2 regions of the Streptomyces sp. NPDC059355 genome follow, and region 1 is predicted to be linked to the other one. Evidence: predicted binding sites of a transcription regulator. Region 1 holds the regulator's gene; the other holds the start of a gene.
The links. Region 1 encodes HspR, which represses chaperone genes until heat shock. Its sites were predicted from a motif close to TTGAGNNNNNNNNNCTCAA; they were not measured.
Positions count from the first base shown of each region.

Region 2: a site for HspR is predicted at 5,631-5,649, ahead of lon (endopeptidase La). Genes of this name have one in related genera too.

Region 1 covers NZ_JBHYXN010000033.1:82,714-91,815, forward strand. The annotation lists partial or broken gene ACFXGI_RS27340 ((Fe-S)-binding protein) at 38-2,251, opposite strand; gene ACFXGI_RS27345 (sugar transferase) at 2,373-2,975, opposite strand; gene dnaK (molecular chaperone DnaK) at 3,181-5,028, shown strand; gene grpE (nucleotide exchange factor GrpE) at 5,028-5,717, shown strand; gene dnaJ (molecular chaperone DnaJ) at 5,757-6,944, shown strand; gene ACFXGI_RS27365 (heat shock protein transcriptional repressor HspR) at 6,946-7,398, shown strand; gene ACFXGI_RS27370 (helix-turn-helix transcriptional regulator) at 7,511-8,524, opposite strand; gene ACFXGI_RS27375 (hypothetical protein) at 8,851-9,102, shown strand, end outside.
Region 2 covers NZ_JBHYXN010000044.1:28,209-37,310, reverse strand. The annotation lists gene ACFXGI_RS31205 (heparan-alpha-glucosaminide N-acetyltransferase domain-containing protein) at 1-987, shown strand, start outside; partial or broken gene ACFXGI_RS31200 (hypothetical protein) at 960-1,380, opposite strand; gene ACFXGI_RS31195 (MarR family winged helix-turn-helix transcriptional regulator) at 1,467-1,901, shown strand; gene ACFXGI_RS31190 (hypothetical protein) at 1,898-2,323, shown strand; gene ACFXGI_RS31185 (hypothetical protein) at 2,352-2,696, opposite strand; gene ACFXGI_RS31180 (DUF6232 family protein) at 2,693-3,193, opposite strand; partial or broken gene ACFXGI_RS31175 (sulfurtransferase) at 3,344-4,216, shown strand; gene ACFXGI_RS31170 (DinB family protein) at 4,199-4,753, shown strand; gene ACFXGI_RS31165 (DUF4097 domain-containing protein) at 4,808-5,563, shown strand; gene lon (endopeptidase La) at 5,672-8,071, shown strand; gene ACFXGI_RS31155 (MarR family transcriptional regulator) at 8,230-8,682, shown strand; gene ACFXGI_RS31150 (protein phosphatase 2C domain-containing protein) at 8,695-9,102, opposite strand, start outside.

The DNA of each region.
Region 1 (9,102 bases):
CCGCCGCCAAGGCCTCCGCCGCCAGTTCGGCTTCCGTCGGGGCCGGGGCCTTCACCGACTCCAGGAGGAGCTGGGCCACGTCCACGACCTGGATGGATTCCTTCGCCTGGCCGTCGTTCTTCTTGCCGTTCACCGAGTCCGTCAGCATGACCAGGCAGAACGGGCAGGCCGTCGAGACGATGTCCGGGTTCAGGGACAGCGCCTCGTCCACGCGCTCGTTGTTGATGCGCTTGCCGATGCGCTCTTCCATCCACATCCGCGCGCCACCGGCGCCACAGCAGAAGCCCCGCTCCTTGTGGCGGTGCATCTCCTGCTGCCGCAGGCCCGGCACGGCCGACATGATCTCGCGCGGCGGCGTGTAGACCTTGTTGTGCCGGCCCAGGTAGCACGGGTCGTGGTACGTGATCAGGCCGTCCACCGGCGTCACCGGCAGCAGCCGGCCCTCGTCGATCAGGTGCTGCAGCAGCTGCGTGTGGTGGATGACCTCGTACTCGCCGCCCAGCTGCGGGTACTCGTTCGCGATGGTGTTGAAGCAGTGCGGGCAGGTGGAGACGATCCGCTTCGCCGACTTCGGCTTCTTCGTCTCCGGGTCGTCGTCGTCCTCGCCGAACGCCATGTTCAGCATGGCCACGTTCTCCTGGGCCAGCTGCTGGAACAGCGGCTCGTTGCCCAGGCGGCGCGGGGAGTCACCGGTGCACTTCTCGTCGCCGCCCATGATCGCGAACTTGACGCCCGCGATGTTCAGCAGCTCGGCGAAGGCCTTCGTGGTCTTCTTCGCGCGGTCTTCCAGAGCGCCCGCGCAGCCGACCCAGTACAGGTAGTCGTACTCCGAGAGGTCCTCGGCGTCCTTGCCGACGATCGGGACCTCGAAGTCGACCTCCTTGGTCCACTCCACGCGCTGCTTCTTGGCCAGACCCCAGGGGTTGCCCTTCTTCTCCAGGTTCTTGAGCATCGTGCCCGCCTCCGACGGGAACGCGCTCTCGATCATCACCTGGTAGCGGCGCATGTCGACGATGTGGTCGATGTGCTCGATGTCGACCGGGCACTGCTCGACGCACGCACCGCAGGTCGTGCAGGACCACAGCACGTCCGGGTCGATGACGCCGTTCTCCTCGGCGGTGCCGATCAGCGGGCGCTCGGCCTCCGCCAGCGCCGCCGCCGGAACGTCCTTCAGCTGCTCCGCGGTCGCCTTCTCCTCGCCCTCCATGGTCTTGCCGCCACCCGCGAGCAGGTACGGCGCCTTGGCGTGGGCGTGGTCGCGCAGCGACATGATCAGGAGCTTCGGGGACAGCGGCTTGCCCGTGTTCCACGCCGGGCACTGCGACTGGCAGCGGCCGCACTCCGTGCACGTGGAGAAGTCGAGGATGCCCTTCCAGGAGAACTGTTCGACCTGGGAGACGCCGAAGACGTCGTCCTCGCCCGGCTCCTCGAAGTCGATCTCCTTGCCGCCGCTCGCCATGGGCTGCAGCGCGCCCAGAGCCGTCGAACCGTCCGCGTTCCGCTTGAACCAGATGTTCGGGAAGCCGAGGAAGCGGTGCCAGGCGACGCCCATGTTCGTGTTGAGCGAGACCGTGATCATCCAGGTGAAGGAGGTGACGATCTTGAGCGCGGCGAAGAAGTACGTCAGGTACTGGATCGTGCTCAGGCTCAGCCCGTCGAACGCGGCGATCATCGGGTACGAGGCGAAGAAGCCCGGCTCCCAGCCGTCGACGCCGTGCTGGACGCCCTCCAGCGCGCGCAGCGTCATGATGCAGACGCCGACGATCAGGATGACGGCCTCGACGAAGTACGCCTGGCCGGTCTTGGAACCCGCGAAGCGGGACTTGCGGCCCGCCGCGCCCGGCCGGCTCAGCTGCCGGATCACGATCAGGGTCACGATGCCGAGGACGGTCATCAGGCCGAGGAACTCGGTGAAGATCTCGTACGGCAGCCAGTCGCCGATGATCGGGATCAGCCAGTCGGCCTGGAAGAGCTGACCGAAGGCGTTCACGATCGTCAGCAGCAGCGAGAAGAAGCCCACCGCCACGAACCAGTGCGCGAAGCCGACGATGCCCCAGCGGTTCATGCGGGTGTGGCCGAGGAACTCCTTGACCAGGGTGATGGTGCGCTGCGTCGGATCGCCGGTGCGGGTGCCCGCGGGCACTGGCTGGCCGAGCCGCACGAAGCGGTAGATCTGCACGGTGGCACGGCCGAACAGCGCGACGGCCACCACCGTGATGACCAGCGACACGATGATCGCGGCGAGTTGCATGGAAGGGCTCCTCGGGCGGCACTTACTAAGCGGTAACTTATGAAGTCAAGGCTTGAGGGTACCCATTCCCCGCGCCGCAATGTAGGTGGGCGGGCGGTGATCTGTGTCGCTCAGGCATGCCTCAGGAGCGCCTGTGCCGACAGGCCGCCCGAGGGGTCTGAGCCAGGATCGCGAGATCCATCCCCAGCCAATGGCTCTCCACATAGTGCCGGTCCAGCAGGGCCATCTCTTCCCAGGGGAGGTCGGATCGCGCACTGACCTGCCACAAACCGGTCATTCCAGGGCGTACGAGGAGCCGGTCGGCCCGGTCCGTACGCGGTTCGGGGCGCGGCCCGACCAGCGACATCTCGCCGCGCAGCACGTTCAGCAGCTGCGGCACCCCGTCCAGGGCGCCCCGCCGCAGTGCCGCCCCCAGCCGCCCCGCCCCGTCCGTGCGCAGCCGCCAGGTCAGGAAAGGCCGCCCGGCGAGCCCCGCCGCCGGTTCCCGTACGAAGGCCCGCCCGCCCTGGGCCGCGTACAGCAGGGCGGCGACGGCCAGCAGTGGCAGCGCGAGCAGCCCGGTCAGCGCGGCGGCCCCGAGGAGGTCGACCACCCGCTTGGCGGACAGGTCCGGCAGGTCGGGCAGGTCCGGCAGGTTCCGCCGGCGCGCGAGGGGGTGCGGGCTCGCGGGGCGCCGTCGTACGAGGTGCCGGATCGGGGGGAGCGTGAGCGGCGGCAGCGGCATGGGGGCACCCTGCATGCGCCTCCGGCGGTTTCGGCGGTGCCGCGCAGTGGGCCGCCGCAGCATCGCCCGCTCGGCCCTCGGGAGGCTTCTGTGAGCGTAAGGCCGCGATAAAAGTTGAGCCGCCTCCACTCATCTCTGTTGACGTTCGCGCGGTGGTGGGGCATGGTTGAGTCTGTTCCACTCAAGTCAGCTGGAGGAAATCAAAATGGCACGTGCGGTCGGCATCGACCTGGGCACCACTAACTCCGTCGTCAGCGTTCTCGAAGGCGGCGAGCCCACCGTCATCACCAACGCCGAGGGCGCCAGGACCACGCCGTCCGTCGTCGCCTTCGCCAAGAACGGCGAGGTCCTCGTCGGCGAGGTCGCCAAGCGCCAGGCGGTCACGAACGTGGACCGCACCATCCGCTCCGTCAAGCGCCACATGGGCACTGACTGGAAGATCAACCTGGATGGCAAGGACTTCAACCCGCAGCAGATGAGCGCCTTCATCCTGCAGAAGCTGAAGCGCGACGCCGAGGCGTACCTGGGTGAGAAGGTCACGGACGCGGTCATCACCGTCCCGGCCTACTTCAACGACTCCGAGCGCCAGGCGACGAAGGAGGCCGGCGAGATCGCGGGCCTGAACGTCCTGCGTATTGTCAACGAGCCGACTGCCGCCGCCCTGGCCTACGGCCTCGACAAGGACGACCAGACCATTCTCGTCTTCGACCTCGGTGGCGGCACCTTCGACGTGTCGCTCCTCGAGATCGGCGACGGCGTCGTCGAGGTCAAGGCGACCAACGGTGACAACCACCTCGGTGGTGACGACTGGGACCAGCGCGTCGTCGACTACCTGGTGAAGCAGTTCGCCAACGGCCACGGCGTGGACCTCTCCAAGGACAAGATGGCGCTCCAGCGCCTGCGCGAGGCCGCCGAGAAGGCGAAGATCGAGCTGTCCTCCTCCACGGAGACCACGATCAACCTGCCCTACATCACGGCTTCCGCCGAGGGCCCGCTGCACCTGGACGAGAAGCTCACGCGCGCCCAGTTCCAGCAGCTGACCGCGGACCTGCTGGACCGCTGCAAGACCCCGTTCCACAACGTCATCAAGGACGCCGGCATCGCGCTGTCCGAGATCGACCACGTGGTCCTGGTCGGCGGCTCCACCCGCATGCCGGCCGTCGCCGAGCTCGTCAAGGAGCTCACCGGCGGTCAGGACGCCAACAAGGGCGTCAACCCGGACGAGGTCGTCGCCATCGGCGCCACCCTCCAGGCCGGTGTCCTCAAGGGTGAGGTCAAGGACGTCCTGCTCCTCGACGTGACCCCGCTGTCCCTCGGCATCGAGACCAAGGGCGGCATCATGACCAAGCTGATCGAGCGCAACACCACGATCCCGACCAAGCGCTCCGAGATCTTCACGACGGCCGAGGACAACCAGCCGTCCGTGCAGATCCAGGTCTACCAGGGCGAGCGCGAGATCGCGGCGTACAACAAGAAGCTCGGCATGTTCGAGCTGACGGGCCTGCCCCCGGCCCCGCGCGGCGTCCCGCAGATCGAGGTCTCCTTCGACATCGACGCGAACGGCATCATGCACGTCACGGCCAAGGACCTCGGCACGGGCAAGGAGCAGAAGATGACCGTCACCGGCGGCTCCTCGCTCGGCAAGGACGAGGTCGACCGCATGCGCCAGGAGGCGGAGCAGTACGCGGACGAGGACCTGCGCCGCAAGGAGGCGGCCGAGTCCCGCAACCAGGGCGAGCAGCTCGTCTACCAGACGGAGAAGTTCGTCAAGGACAACGAGGACAAGGTCCCGGCCGAGGTCAAGACCGAGGTCGAGGCCGCCGTCGCCGAGCTGAAGGAAAAGCTCAAGGGCGAGGACACCACCGAGATCCGCACCGCGACCGAGAAGCTCGCCGCGGTCAGCCAGAAGCTCGGCCAGGCCATCTACGCCGACGCGCAGGCCGCCCAGGGCGCTGCCGGCGGCGCGGGTGACGCGGGCCAGGCCAAGGCCGACGACGACGTCGTCGACGCCGAGATCGTGGACGAGGACAAGCCGAAGGGCGGCGCTGCCTGATGTCGGAGGAGACCCCGGGCTTCGAGGAGAAGCCCGAAGTCCCCGCCGACGGCACGCCTGACGACGCCGCCGAGCCGAAGGCCGCAGCTTCCTCCAAGGAGGAGGCCGCGGCCCCGGCCGGGGACTCCGCAGCAGCACAGTCCGCCCAGTCCGCCCAGGACAGCGGTACGGCTCTGCTGGCGCAGCTGGACCAGGCCCGCACCGCGCTCGGTGAGCGCACCGCGGACCTCCAGCGGCTCCAGGCGGAGTACCAGAACTACCGCCGCCGGGTCGAGCGGGACCGGATCGCCGTCAAGGAGATCGCGGTCGCGTCCCTCCTGACGGAGCTGCTCCCGACCCTGGACGACATCGGCCGGGCGCGGGACCATGGCGAGCTGGTCGGCGGCTTCAAGTCGGTGGCCGAATCGCTGGAGACCGCCGCGGCCAAGATGGGGCTGCAGCAGTTCGGCAAGGAGGGCGAGCCCTTCGACCCGACGATCCACGAGGCCCTGATGCACTCGTACGCGCCGGACGTCACCGAGGACACCTGCGTGGCGATCCTGCAGCCGGGGTACCGGATCGGCGAGCGTACGATCCGCCCCGCGCGGGTCGCGGTGGCCGAGCCCCAGCCGGGCGCGGCCCCCAAGTCCGAGTCGGCCGAGGCCGACGCGCCTTCGGACAAGGACACGGATGCCCCCGACAAGGGCTGACGTTGAACCAGTAGCGGTACGAGAGGAGGGACACCGGGGATGAGCACGAAGGACTTCGTCGAGAAGGACTACTACAAGGTCCTCGGTGTCCCGAAGGACGCAACCGAGGCCGAGATCAAGAAGGCGTACCGGAAGCTCGCGCGCGAGTTCCACCCGGACGCCAACAAGGGCGACGCCTCGGCCGAGGAGCGCTTCAAGGAGATCTCCGAGGCCAACGACATCCTCGGCGACGCCAAGAAGCGCAAGGAGTACGACGAGGCCCGCGCCCTGTTCGGGAACGGCGGCTTCCGCCCCGGTCCCGGCGGGGGCGGCGGCTCGTTCAACTTCGACCTGGGCGACCTGTTCGGCGGCACCCAGCAGGGTGGCGGCGGCGCGGGCGGCTTCGGCGGTGGCGGCGGCCTGGGCGACGTCTTCGGCGGACTGTTCAACCGCGGCGGCGCGGGTCCCGGTACCCGGGTCCAGCCGCGCCGCGGCCAGGACATCGAATCGGAGGTCACCCTCTCCTTCACGGAGGCGGTGGACGGGGCCACGGTCCCGCTCCGGATGTCCTCCCAGGCGCCCTGCAAGGCCTGTTCGGGCACCGGCGACAAGAACGGCACGCCGCGCGTGTGCCCGACCTGCGTCGGCACCGGCCAGGTCTCGCGGGGCAGCGGCGGCGGGTTCTCGCTGACCGACCCCTGCGCGGACTGCAAGGGCCGCGGCCTCATCGCCGAGACCCCCTGCGACGTCTGCAAGGGCAGCGGGCGGGCCAAGTCCTCCCGCACCATGCAGGTCCGGATCCCCGCGGGCGTCTCCGACAGCCAGCGGATCCGGCTGCGCGGCAAGGGCGCCCCGGGCGAACGCGGCGGTCCCGCCGGAGACTTGTACGTTGTCGTCCACGTCGACGGCCACCCGGTGTTCGGGCGCAAGGACGACAACCTGACGGTCACCGTCCCGGTGACCATCGCCGAGGCGGCCCTGGGCGCCGACATCAAGGTCCCGACCCTGAACGGCCCTTCGGTGACGCTGAAGCTGCCGCCGGGCACCCCCAGCGGCCGTACGATGCGGGCCCGCGGCAAGGGAGCGGTCCGCAAGGACGGCACCCGCGGAGACCTGCTGGTGACGGTGGAGGTCGCTGTTCCGGCCTCGCTGTCGGACAAGGCCCGCGAGGCGCTGGAGATGTACCGCGACGCGACGGAGTCGGAGGACCCGCGCGCCGTGCTGTTCGAGTCCGCGAAGGGAGCATGACATGGACGGCCGCCGCAGGAGCCACTACCAGCTCACGGACGACACACCGGTATACGTGATCTCGGTGGCCGCCCAGCTCTCGGGCCTGCATCCGCAGACCCTGCGCCAGTACGACCGCCTCGGCCTGGTCTCCCCGGACCGGACGGCCGGCCGCGGCCGGCGCTACTCGGCCCGCGACATCGAGCTCCTCCGCACGGTGCAGGCGCTGTCCCAGGACGAGGGCATCAACCTGGCGGGGATCAAGCGGATCATCGAGCTGGAGAACCAGGTCGCGGCGCTCCAGCAGCGCGTGGCCGAGCTCTCGGCGGCGGTGGACGGCGCGGCCGCCGTGCTGCAGCAGCGCGAGGCCCAGGTGCACGCCTCGTACCGGCGGGATCTGGTCAAGTACCAGCCGCCGGTGGCGGGCAACGCCCTGGTCGTCTGGCGCCCCGCGCCGAAGCGTCAGGGCGACTGACCGAGCCGTCCTCATGCGCACGCCGCACGCAGGCGGCACGCGCGCGCACGGCACGCACGCACGACACGCACGCACAGGCCCCGTCCGGGATTCCGGGCGGGGCCGGCTCGTTTCAGTCGCCCTCGTCCTCCAGGATCCCGGAGCGCGCGATGAGGAAGCCGAGCTGGGCCCGGCTGCCGCTGCCGAGGGTGCTGGCGAGCTTCGCGATGTGCGCGCGGCAGGTCCGTACGTTCATGCCCAGCCGGCGGGCGATGGCCTCGTCCACGTGCCCCTCGATGAGGAGCTGCGCGATGGTGCGCTGCACGCCCGAGATGCCCCCGCGGGTGTGCTGGTACGTGACTTCCTCCTGGAGCGGCACCGCGCGGTGCCAGAGCTGCTCGAAGACCTTGATGAGGTAGTCCACCAGCCCCGGGTGGCGCAGCTCCAGGGCGACCTGGCGGTCGTCGCTGGCCGGGATGAAGGCGACGGTCCGGTCGAAGATGATGAGGCGCTCGAAGAGCTCCTCCAGCGTGCGCACCTCGACCTTGCCGGCCTTGAGGAGGTCGACGTACGCGAGCGTGCCGCGGCTGTGCCGGACGGTGTGCTGGTAGAGGGTCCGGATCCGGACACCGCGGTCGGTCAGCGGCTGGTCGCGTTCCAGGGCCTCGGTGAGCTCCAGACTGGGGCGGGCGCCGCCGGGCTGGATGGTGAGCATCTCGGTGTGGCACTCGGCCGTGGCGAGGTTGAGGGCCGCGTTGATGGGGTCGAAGCCCTCGAGGACGGTGATGGCGTGGGTGCTCGCCGGACTCTGCGCGCTGATGGCGAGAAACGGCTCGAAAGCCTCGGACAGTTCGAGTGAGTCGCGGCGCCTGTCGCGGATCTCGCGTTCGATCGGATGCAGCCGCTGTGCGAGTGCCACCGCCGGTGGAACCGGACGGAGGGAATTTACGTCATCAGGATCTGGCTGCAACAACGCCAGATCGAGCAGGCAGGGTGCCGTTTTGACATCCCCACGTGCGATACGTCCCGTGCGCAGCGCGCTCGTGTAGAGCCGTGCCCCCTCGCTGCACAGCTCGGTGACCGAGTGGGGATGTGTCGCTTTTGTTCTGTTTGTGGTCAAATCTCCACCCCCCAGGGTCCTGAACATGCAAGAACATGATGCATCGTCCCTGTGGCAGCGACGTGCCTGAATGAGCCATCGTCTGACAGGCGGGGGAGAGGATTTCATCAAGTGAGGACGAAGCCGACCATGAACAAGAGAATGCTTCGCTCGGCGCTTGCCACCGTCATCTTCTCGGCTGTGGCCGGTCTGGGACTTGCCGGGGTCACCCTGGGGGGAGCTGAAGGGGGTGCCGCAGACCTCCAGGCGGCGCCGCTGGAGGACAGCGGATGGCGCGCGGCACCGATGGACAGTGGATGGCGCTCGGCCCCCGTAGGCGCCGAAGCGGGCGTCGTTGGCGTGGAGAGCGCGGCATGACCCCCGACGACCGCGGTTTCCGTCGCGAAATGGCCTCTGCCTACCGCTCCGGCTGGCAGTTCATCGACCTCGCCACCGCCATCCCCCACCCCGGCGACTCGCTGATGGTCACCCTGTTCGGACAGCCCATCGTCATCACGCGCGAGGAGGACGAGGACGTCCGGGCGTACCGGTGCCTGCGCCGCCCCCGCGGTGCGCCGCAGCCCGTCCGCTGCGAGGTGCGCTACGGAATGGTCTTCGTCAACCTT
Region 2 (9,102 bases), on a different contig from region 1:
CAGATGTACGCGCAGGAGGGGCGCTCGTACGCCCTCGTCGCGGCCGCCGTGGTGTGGGCGACGTACCTGATGCTGCGCGAGCGGTGGGTTGCGTACGCCGTGGTCCTGCTGCTGGGCTGCTGGCTGCACGAGTTCGCCGTACTGGCCCTCCTCGCGCACGGGGTCGCCGCCTGGCGCTCGCGCGGCTGGCGGTGGAGCGCCGCCGCGGTGGTCGCCCTGCTGCTGCCGCTGGCCGTGGTGAGCGCCCGGCAGGCGGAGCAGCAGCTGGGCTGGCTCGGCAGGCCGAGCTGGCGGGACTGGGCGGCGTACGGGGTGGTCGCGGCGGCCGCCCTGCTGCTCGCGCGGAGCCCGGCCGTACCGCGGGAGCTGGTCCGGGTCGCCCTGCCGCTGACCCTCGTCCCGCCCGGCCTGCTCATGGCGGTCTCCCTCGTCCACCCCTGGTACGTGGACCGGTACGTGCTCTACGCGCTGGCCGGGCTCGCCCTCCTCGCCGGGGCCCGGCTGGCGGCGGCCCGGGGGTGGTGGCCGTGGCTGCTGGTGGGCGCCCTGCTGGTGCCGTTCGGGTGGTGGTCGGTGTGGCTGCGCACGCCCGAGAGCCGCAAGGACGACGTGCTCGCGGTGGCCGCCGCCGTACGGGAACGGGCGCGGCCGGGAGACGCCGTGCTGTTCATGCCCTCACGGCGGCGCGAGTGGCTGCTGTCCTCGCCCGGGCTGTACGGGAGCCTGCGCGACCTGGCCCTGGACCGCACCCCGGCGGCTTCGCGCAGCCTCCAGGGCACGGAGCTCCCGACGGCGCGGATCTGGACCCGCCTGGTGGACGCCCCCCGGGTGGTGGCCCTCACGGACCCGGCGGACCAGCCGCTGGACCCGTACCCCCGCGAGGCGGTCAAACGCCAGACGCTGGCCTCGCACTTCGACCTGTGCTCGACGGACGAGGTCCGGGGCGCCCGGATCTCCGTCTACGCCCGGCCGGGCCACTGTCCTTGAGGGCGCGGCTCCTTCGGCCGGTCGGCCCGGAGGTCCGGCATACAGAACACCTCGTCGTAGCGGCGGTCCCCTACGGCGACGCAGCCGGGGAGGCGCCCGTACTCGGTGAAGCCGAAGATCGGCGTGCGGCCGGTGCGTCGGACGGGCGCAGCGCTGCCGGTAGCCCAGTCCGACGAGGCGACCGCCCAGGTGGGCGACGCGCAGGGCAGCGTCCCCGGACCGGGCGGCCGCCGGCACCCGGTCGAGCAGCCGCGCGATCTCGTCCGGCGAGGGCGGGTCGACCCGGCCGAGGGCCGCGCCGCCGGCGACCGGCTCGGAGAGCATGCGGTGCACCGGCTCCGGGTCGGGGGTCCACTCGCGGGCGTCCGGGACAGTGATCGTTTCCGGATCCATGACCGCACGCTGGGCCGTGTCCCCAGCGGCCCGGAGGTGCGGGCCTTGCTTGCCACCGATGGTACGAAATCGTATAGTCCGAAATTGTGAACTCCGAAATCGTGTCATCCGAATGGTCGGCCCTGCTCGCGCTCCAACGGGCCACCCACGCCACCCTCCAGGTCCTCGCCGCGGAGCTGGCCGACCTGGACCTGACCGCCTCCGAGATCAACGCGCTGGCCAACCTCGCCGACGGGCGCGGGCGCACCGTGTCCGAGCTGGGGGCGGCCGTCGGCACCCGCCCCACCACGCTGACCAGCGTGCTGGACCGCCTGGAGCGGCGCGGCCACATCACCCGCGGCACCCGCCCCGGTGACCGCCGGGCTGTGCTCATCGAGCTGACGCCTTCCGGGCGCACGGCCGCCGCCACCATCCGCGAGGCCGTCACCGGCCTGGAGCGGCGCGCTCTCGGCGGGCTGCCCGCCGAGGTGATCGCCGGCCTGCGCGACGCCCTGCAAGCGATGACGGAGGTGTCCCGATGACCCCGCCCCCCGCCTTCGAGGAGCTGATGGCCGAAGTGATGGCGACCGCGGAGCGGTTCGGCCACCGGGAGCACGTCCACCTGACGTGGCTGGCCGTACGGCGGTGCGGGGTGCCCGAGGCCGTCGGCCTGGTCAGTGAGGGAATCCGGCGCACCGCGCGCTACGCCGGTGCCCCGCAGAAGTACAACGCCACGGTCAGCCGCGCCTGGGTGGAACTGGTCGGACACCACGCGGCCGCGCCCGGCGGGGGCGATGCCGGCTTCGACGCGTTCCTCGGGCGCAACCCGGCACTGCTCGACAAGCGGCTGCTGACCCGTTTCTACCGTCCGGCGACGCTGGCAGGGGCGCCGGCGAGGTCGGGCTGGGTCGAGCCCGACCTCGCTCCGTTCCCTTCGCAGGAGTCCGCCGAGAAGTCCGGTTAGGAGTCCGCCTCGGTGTCCGCCTCGGCGCCTATGCGCCGAAGAGCGCCATCACCCGGCGGACCGCCTCGGCCACCGGGAGGCCGACCTCGCCGACCAGCTGGGCGACCCCGGAGACGCTCCCCAGGGCCCGGCGGAACGCGCCGTGCTCCACGTCGTCCTCGGTCAGGGTGTCGAGGGATGCGTCCAGGACCGCCCGGTCGTCCTCCCGGACCCGTCCCCGCAGCACCTCGATGAGGCTGATCAGCTCCTGGAGCGCCGCCTGCGGGTCCTGCGGCGCGTTGTTCTGCGTGCCGATCTTGCCGATGTTGTTCGTTCCGTAGACCTGGAAGTTGTCGCCGACCTGCCCGATCCGGAAGTCCTCGTTGCCGGTCAATTGCCTGCCTTCCCGACGTTGCCGGTGCCGAAGACCTTGAAGTTGTCCCCGACCTGGCCGATGTAGTTCGTGACCTGCTGGTGGAAGCTGGCCTGCGGGTTGTCGATCGCCTCCATGATCATGCGCACGAGCTCGTGGACGAGGTCCCGGTCGGTGGTGACGAGCGCCGTGTTCGGCGTACCCGCGGTCTCGATCACCAGCGCGTAGTACGCCTTGCCCAGGACGACGCCGCCCAGTTGCACCACGAGGAGAGCGAGCAGCACGAGCGCGACCACCACCGCCGCGTCCTGGTAGTCCGACGGGAGCACGACGAGGGCGACGACGGTCAGGACGATCACGGTCAGGGCGGACTTCAGGAAGCGCGCGACCGCCTGCCCGCGCGGGGGGTCGACGCTGACGGTCGTCGCCCTCGCGATGTTGTTCAGCGGATACGCCTCCGCGCCGATCCACAGGACTCTTCGGCTGACGACGACATCGGTGACGACACTCTTGGCCATACGGCTCCCCCCACGCCCGGATGTAGGGCACAGGATCCTCGCGAACCCCCTTACCGGCAAGGCGCTTTGCGGGCATCTTCGGGCCCCGTAGGAGGATGTGCGGCGGGCCCCTTCGTCCGCGCGGCCCGCCGACCCACCCGGAGGTGCCGCATGACCGTCTCCCGCTCCGCCGCGTCCGCCCCGACCGCGCCGCCCGCCCCACCCGCCCCGCCCGCGCCGCTGGTCGGGGCGGACTGGCTGGCCGGCCGGCTCGGCGAGCCGGGGCTCGTCGTGTTCGACGCCTCCGTCGGCGCCCACCGCGGCGCCGGCCGGCGGATCCCGGGTGCCCGGCCCTTCGACCTCGACGGCGCCCTGTCCGACCACGACGCCCCCGCCCCGCACGCCATGCCCGCGGCCGCGGCCTTCGAGGAGGCGCTGCGCGGGCTCGGAGTGGACGACACCAGTACGGTCGTCGTCTACGACGGCGCCGGCATCCACTCCAGCGCGCGGGCCTGGTGGATGCTGCGCGCCATGGGCTTCGACCGGGCGGCCGTCCTGGACGGCGGGCTGCCCGCATGGGCCGCGGCCGGGCTGCCCGTCGAGGAGTGCGGACCGGCGTACGACGGTCCGCCCGGCTCCTTCACGGCCCGGCCGCGACCGGGACTGCTGGTGGACTTCGCCGCCGTCGGGGCGGCCCTCGCCGATCCCGGAGCGCTCGTACTGGACGCCCGTACGCGCGAACGCTTCACCGGCGCGGCCCCGGAACCCCGGCCGGGGCTGCGCGGGGGCCACATGCCGGGCGCGGTGAACCTGCCGTTCGGCGACCTCCAGCGCGGCGGCCTGATGCGGCCCGCCGGGGAACTCCGCCAGGTCTTCCGGGCGTTGGCGGGTGACCGGGAGCGGCTGTACTTCAGCTGCGGTTCGGGAGTGACGGCCTGCGTCCTGGCCCTGGGTGCCACCCTCGCCGGCCACTCCGGCCTGGCGGTCTACGACGGCTCCTGGACGGACTGGGCCATGCGCCCGGAGCTGCCCGCGGTGACGGGCCGGCGGGGGCGGTTCTTCGACGGTGCGCGCTCCGAAGACCGCTTCGCCGGGCCCGCGACGGGAGACGAGCGGTTCCTGCTCACCGACGTCCTCGCGGCGCAGCGCGCGACGCTGGAGCTGAAGTGCGCCGGGCTGGACGCGGAGCTGGCCCTGCGGTCGGCGGAGCCGTCCACGCTCTCGCTGCTCGGCCTGGTCCGCCACCTCGCGGACGTGGAGCGCCGCTGGTTCCGCCGGGTCCTGGCCGGGCAGGAGGCGCCGGCCCTGTTCTCCTCGGAGGCGGACCCGGACGGCGACTTCGACGGGGCGGCCTCCGGCCCGGGGGCCGTCGCCGCGGCGTGGGGGGCCTGGCGGGACGAGGTCGCGTTCGCGCGGTCGTTCACGGCAGCGGCGCCCGATCTGGACGTGGAGGCCGAGGACGAATGGCGCGGGAAGGTGTCACTGCGCTGGGTGCTGATCCACATGATCGAGGAGTACGCCCGCCACAACGGCCACGCCGACCTGCTGCGCGAGCGGATCGACGGCGCGATCGGCGTCTGAACCCGGGTACGGCCCCCATCGAGGTCGGTGCCCGGTCTCACCACACTGGTGTGCATGCCTTCTCACATCACGTCATTGCGCTTCAGTCGGACGGTGGTCGTCCTCATGGCCGCCGGACTGCTGCTCTACGGCTGCTCCTTCGGGGAGGCCGAGCAGCAGAGGACGGCGACGGCCGACGTGACGGTCGGGGAGGCCGTCACGGCGGTCGAGGTGAAGGACGCCCGGCGCGGCTCCATCGAGGTCAGCCCCGGCGCGGGCCCGGGGGTCACGGTCCACCGGACCGTCCACTACCGCGGCGACGCGGCGCCGAAGCCGGGCCAGCGGGTGTCGGGAGGGGTCCTCACCTTCACGGAGGGCTGCTCCGCCCCCTGCTTCGTCGACTACCGCCTGGAGGTCCCGGCCTCGGCGAAGGTCACGCTCGCGAGCAGCAGCGGCCGCATCTCGGTGACCGGGGTGGCGGGGGCGGACCTCTCGTCCTCCTCGGGCGACGTGACGGCCGACCGCACCACCGGCCCCCTGAAGGTCCGTACGTCCTCGGGGTCGATCACGGCCACCGCCCTGACCGCCCCGACGGCCGACCTCCGCGCCTCCTCGGGCGACATGCGCCTGACGTTCGCGAGCCCGCCGGGATCGGTCATGGCGCAGTCCAGCTCGGGCGACGTGACCCTCAGGGTCCCTCCGGCCCCGTACGAGATCACGACGGCCACCGGCTCCGGCACCCGGAACACCCTCCCCTCCACCCCCACGGCCCCCTCCCACCTCAAGGTCCAGACCTCCTCGGGCGACATCCGCATCCAGCCCGCCCCCTGAGTCCGCCGGCGAGGGGTGTTCGCCGGGGGCGAACGGGTGTTGGGGAACATTGGGCGGCGCACATGCATTGAGTCGGCATAGCTCAACTTCACTGCCGGAGGGAAGATCATGGCTTCGACGTCCGTAACGCTCACTCTGCCCGTGCTGCCGCTTGACGACGAGGTCGTGCTGCCGGGGATGGTCGTTCCGCTGGACCTGTCCGATGCCGAGGTGCGGGGGGCCGTCGAGGCCGCCCAGGCGGCGGTCGGGAGCGGGAAGCCCCGGGTGCTGCTCGTGCCGCGCGTCGACGGGAAGTACGCCGGCACCGGTGTGCTCGGGACCGTCGAGCAGGTGGGCCGGCTCTCCGACGGGGACCCCGGGGCGCTCATCCGCGGTGTCGGCCGCGTCAGGATCGGGGCCGGGACCACCGGGCCCGGGGCAGCGCTCTGGGTCGAGGGCGAGAGCGTCGACGAGAAGCTGCCCGACCCGCTGCCCGGGTCGGTCACCGAGCTCGTCAAGGAGTACAAGGCACTCGCCACCAGCTGGCTCAAGAAGCGCGGGGCCTGGCAGGTCGTGGACCGCGTCCAGCAGATCGAGGGGGTGTCCGCGCTCGCGGACAACTCCGGGTACTCGCCCTTCCTGAGCGTCGCCCAGAAGGTCGAGCTGCTCGAGACCGCCGACCCCGTCGCCCGCCTCAAGCTCGCCATCACCTGGCTGCGCGACCACCTCGCCGAGCAGGACGTGGCCGAGTCCATCGCCAAGGACGTCCAGGACGGTGTCGAGAAGCAGCAGCGCGAGTTCCTGCTGCGCCGCCAGCTGGAGGCCGTGCGCAAGGAACTGCGCGAGCTGAACGGCGAGAAGGACGGCGAGGAGTCCGACGACTACCGCGCCCGCGTCGAGGGCGCCGACCTGCCCGAGAAGGTACGGGAGGCCGCGCTCAAGGAGGTCGACAAGCTGGAGCGGTCCAGCGACCAGTCCCCCGAGGGCTCCTGGATCCGCACCTGGCTCGACACCATCCTGGAACTGCCCTGGAACGAGCGGACCGAGGACGAGTACGATATCCGCGGCGCCCGGGCGGTCCTGGACGCCGAGCACGCCGGCCTGAGCGACGTGAAGGACCGCATCACCGAGTACCTCGCCGTGCGCAAGCGGCGCAGCGAGCGCGGCATGGGCATCGTCGGCGGCCGCCGCGGCGGCGCCGTACTGGCGCTCGTCGGGCCCCCCGGCGTCGGCAAGACGTCCCTCGGGGAGTCCGTCGCCCACGCCATGGGCCGCAAGTTCGTCCGCGTCGCCCTCGGCGGCGTCCGCGACGAGGCCGAGATCCGCGGCCACCGGCGTACGTACGTCGGCGCCCTGCCCGGCCGGATCGTACGGGCCGTCAAGGAAGCCGGGTCCATGAACCCCGTCGTCCTGCTCGACGAGATCGACAAGGTCGGGTCGGACTTCCGCGGAGACCCGGCGGCCGCACTGCTGGAGGTCCTGGACCCCGCCCAGAACCACACCTTCCGGGACCACTACCTGGAGGTGGAGCTGGACCTGAGCGACGTCGTCTTCCTGGCCACCGCCAACGTCCTGGAGGCCATCCCCGAGGCGCTCGCCGACCGCATGGAGCTCGTCCGCCTCGACGGCTACACCGAGGACGAGAAGGTCGTCATCGCCCGCGACCACCTCCTGCCCCGTCAGCTGGAGCGCGCCGGACTCGGCGCCGACGAGGTGGTGCTGGAGGAGGACGCCCTGCGCAAGCTGGCCGGGGAGTACACCCGGGAGGCGGGCGTGCGCACGCTGGAGCGGTCCGTCGCGCGGCTCCTGCGCAAGGTGGCCTCCCAGCACGAGCTGGGGGAGCGGGAGCTGCCGCTGCGCATCGGCGCCGACGACCTGCGCGGTCTCATCGGGCGCCCGCACCACGTCCCGGAGTCCGCGCAGGACCCCGCCGAGCGGCGCACCGCCGTCCCCGGCGTGGCCACCGGGCTCGCCGTGACCGGCGCGGGCGGGGACGTCCTGTTCGTCGAGGCCTCGCTGGCCGACCCCGAGACGGGCGCCGCCGGACTCACCCTCACCGGGCAGCTCGGCGACGTCATGAAGGAGTCGGCGCAGATCGCGCTCAGCTTCCTGCGCTCGCACGGCGCGGAGCTGGAGCTCCCGGTCGCCGACCTGAAGGACCGCGGTGTGCACATCCACTTCCCGGCGGGCGCGGTGCCGAAGGACGGCCCGAGCGCGGGCATCACGATGACCACGGCGCTCGCCTCGCTGCTCTCCGGGCGGCAGGTGCGCACCGACGTGGCCATGACCGGCGAGGTCTCGCTGACCGGGCGCGTCCTGCCGATCGGCGGGGTCAAGCAGAAGCTGCTGGCCGCGCACCGGGCCGGGCTGACCACGGTGATCATCCCGAAGCGGAACGAGGCCGACCTGGACGACGTCCCGTCCGAGGTGCTGGCGGGCCTGGAGGTCCACCCGGTGACGGACGTGCGCCAGGTCCTGGAACTGGCCCTCCGCCAGTCGGACGCCGTCCCGGTCACCGTCGCCGCCTGACCGGCCCACCGGCCGGCCGCGCACGGCCCGGGCCCACTCCCCGCGGACCCCACCGGCCCGGGACCGTCCCCCCGGACTCCGTCCGGGGGGACGCCCGGGCGGGGTCCCGGGCCGGTGGCGGGCGCGCTGCGAAATACTGGTGCCTCAGGACATCAGCGATGGGAGCGGACGTGCACGGAAGCGAAGACCAGGAGTTCCTTGCCCTGGAGCGGGAACTGTCCGTCTTCCTCCGGCGCGCCAGGGCCTCCTCCGGGGAGATGGCCCGCGCGCTCCACCCCGAGCTGGAACCGGCCGCGTACGGGCTGCTCGTGCGGCTGGAGGCGGCGGGGCGGCAGCGGGCCACCGAGCTCGCCGCGTACTTCGGCGTCGGCAAGGCCACCATGAGCCGGCAGCTGCGGGCCCTGGAAGTGCTGGGGCTGGTGGCGCGCGAGCCGGACCCCGCCGACGGCCGGGCCTCCCTGGTCGGCCTCACGGACGAGGGCCGGGAGCGGTTCCTGCGCGTACGGGGGGCCCGGCGCGAGCAGTACATGCGCAAGCTCGCCGACTGGGACCGGGGAGAGGTCGCGGAGCTCGCCCGGCTCCTTCGACAGCTGAACCAGGGCGCGGAGTAGGGCCCGGAGGGACTACAGCTCCGCGTACGCCGCCGAGGCGTCGTCGTGGCGTTTGCCGCGCCCGCGGGGGCGGGCCGGGTCCGATTCCAGGATGCGGACCCGGGCGATCAGCGACTGCGCGCCCTCCTTGCGGAGCACCGCCAGGCACTGCGCCCAGTCGCCCTCCCCGAAGGTGTCCGTCCACCGGCTCGCCCCGTCCGTGAGCGCCGCCAGCGCCCGGACCCGCCCGCGCGGGGTCCGGCCCGTCACCGCCCGCGCCGCGACCTCCGGGTCCGCCGCCGCCGTGAAGAAGCCGCCCTCCGCGTTGCGCAGCGCGTCCGCCGAGGCGGATGTCCGCAGCAGCTCGCGCGGGATCCGGTCCAGCCGGTCGTCGAGCACCGCCGTCACCTCGCCGCCCGGCGCTTCGAGGAGCAGCACGGA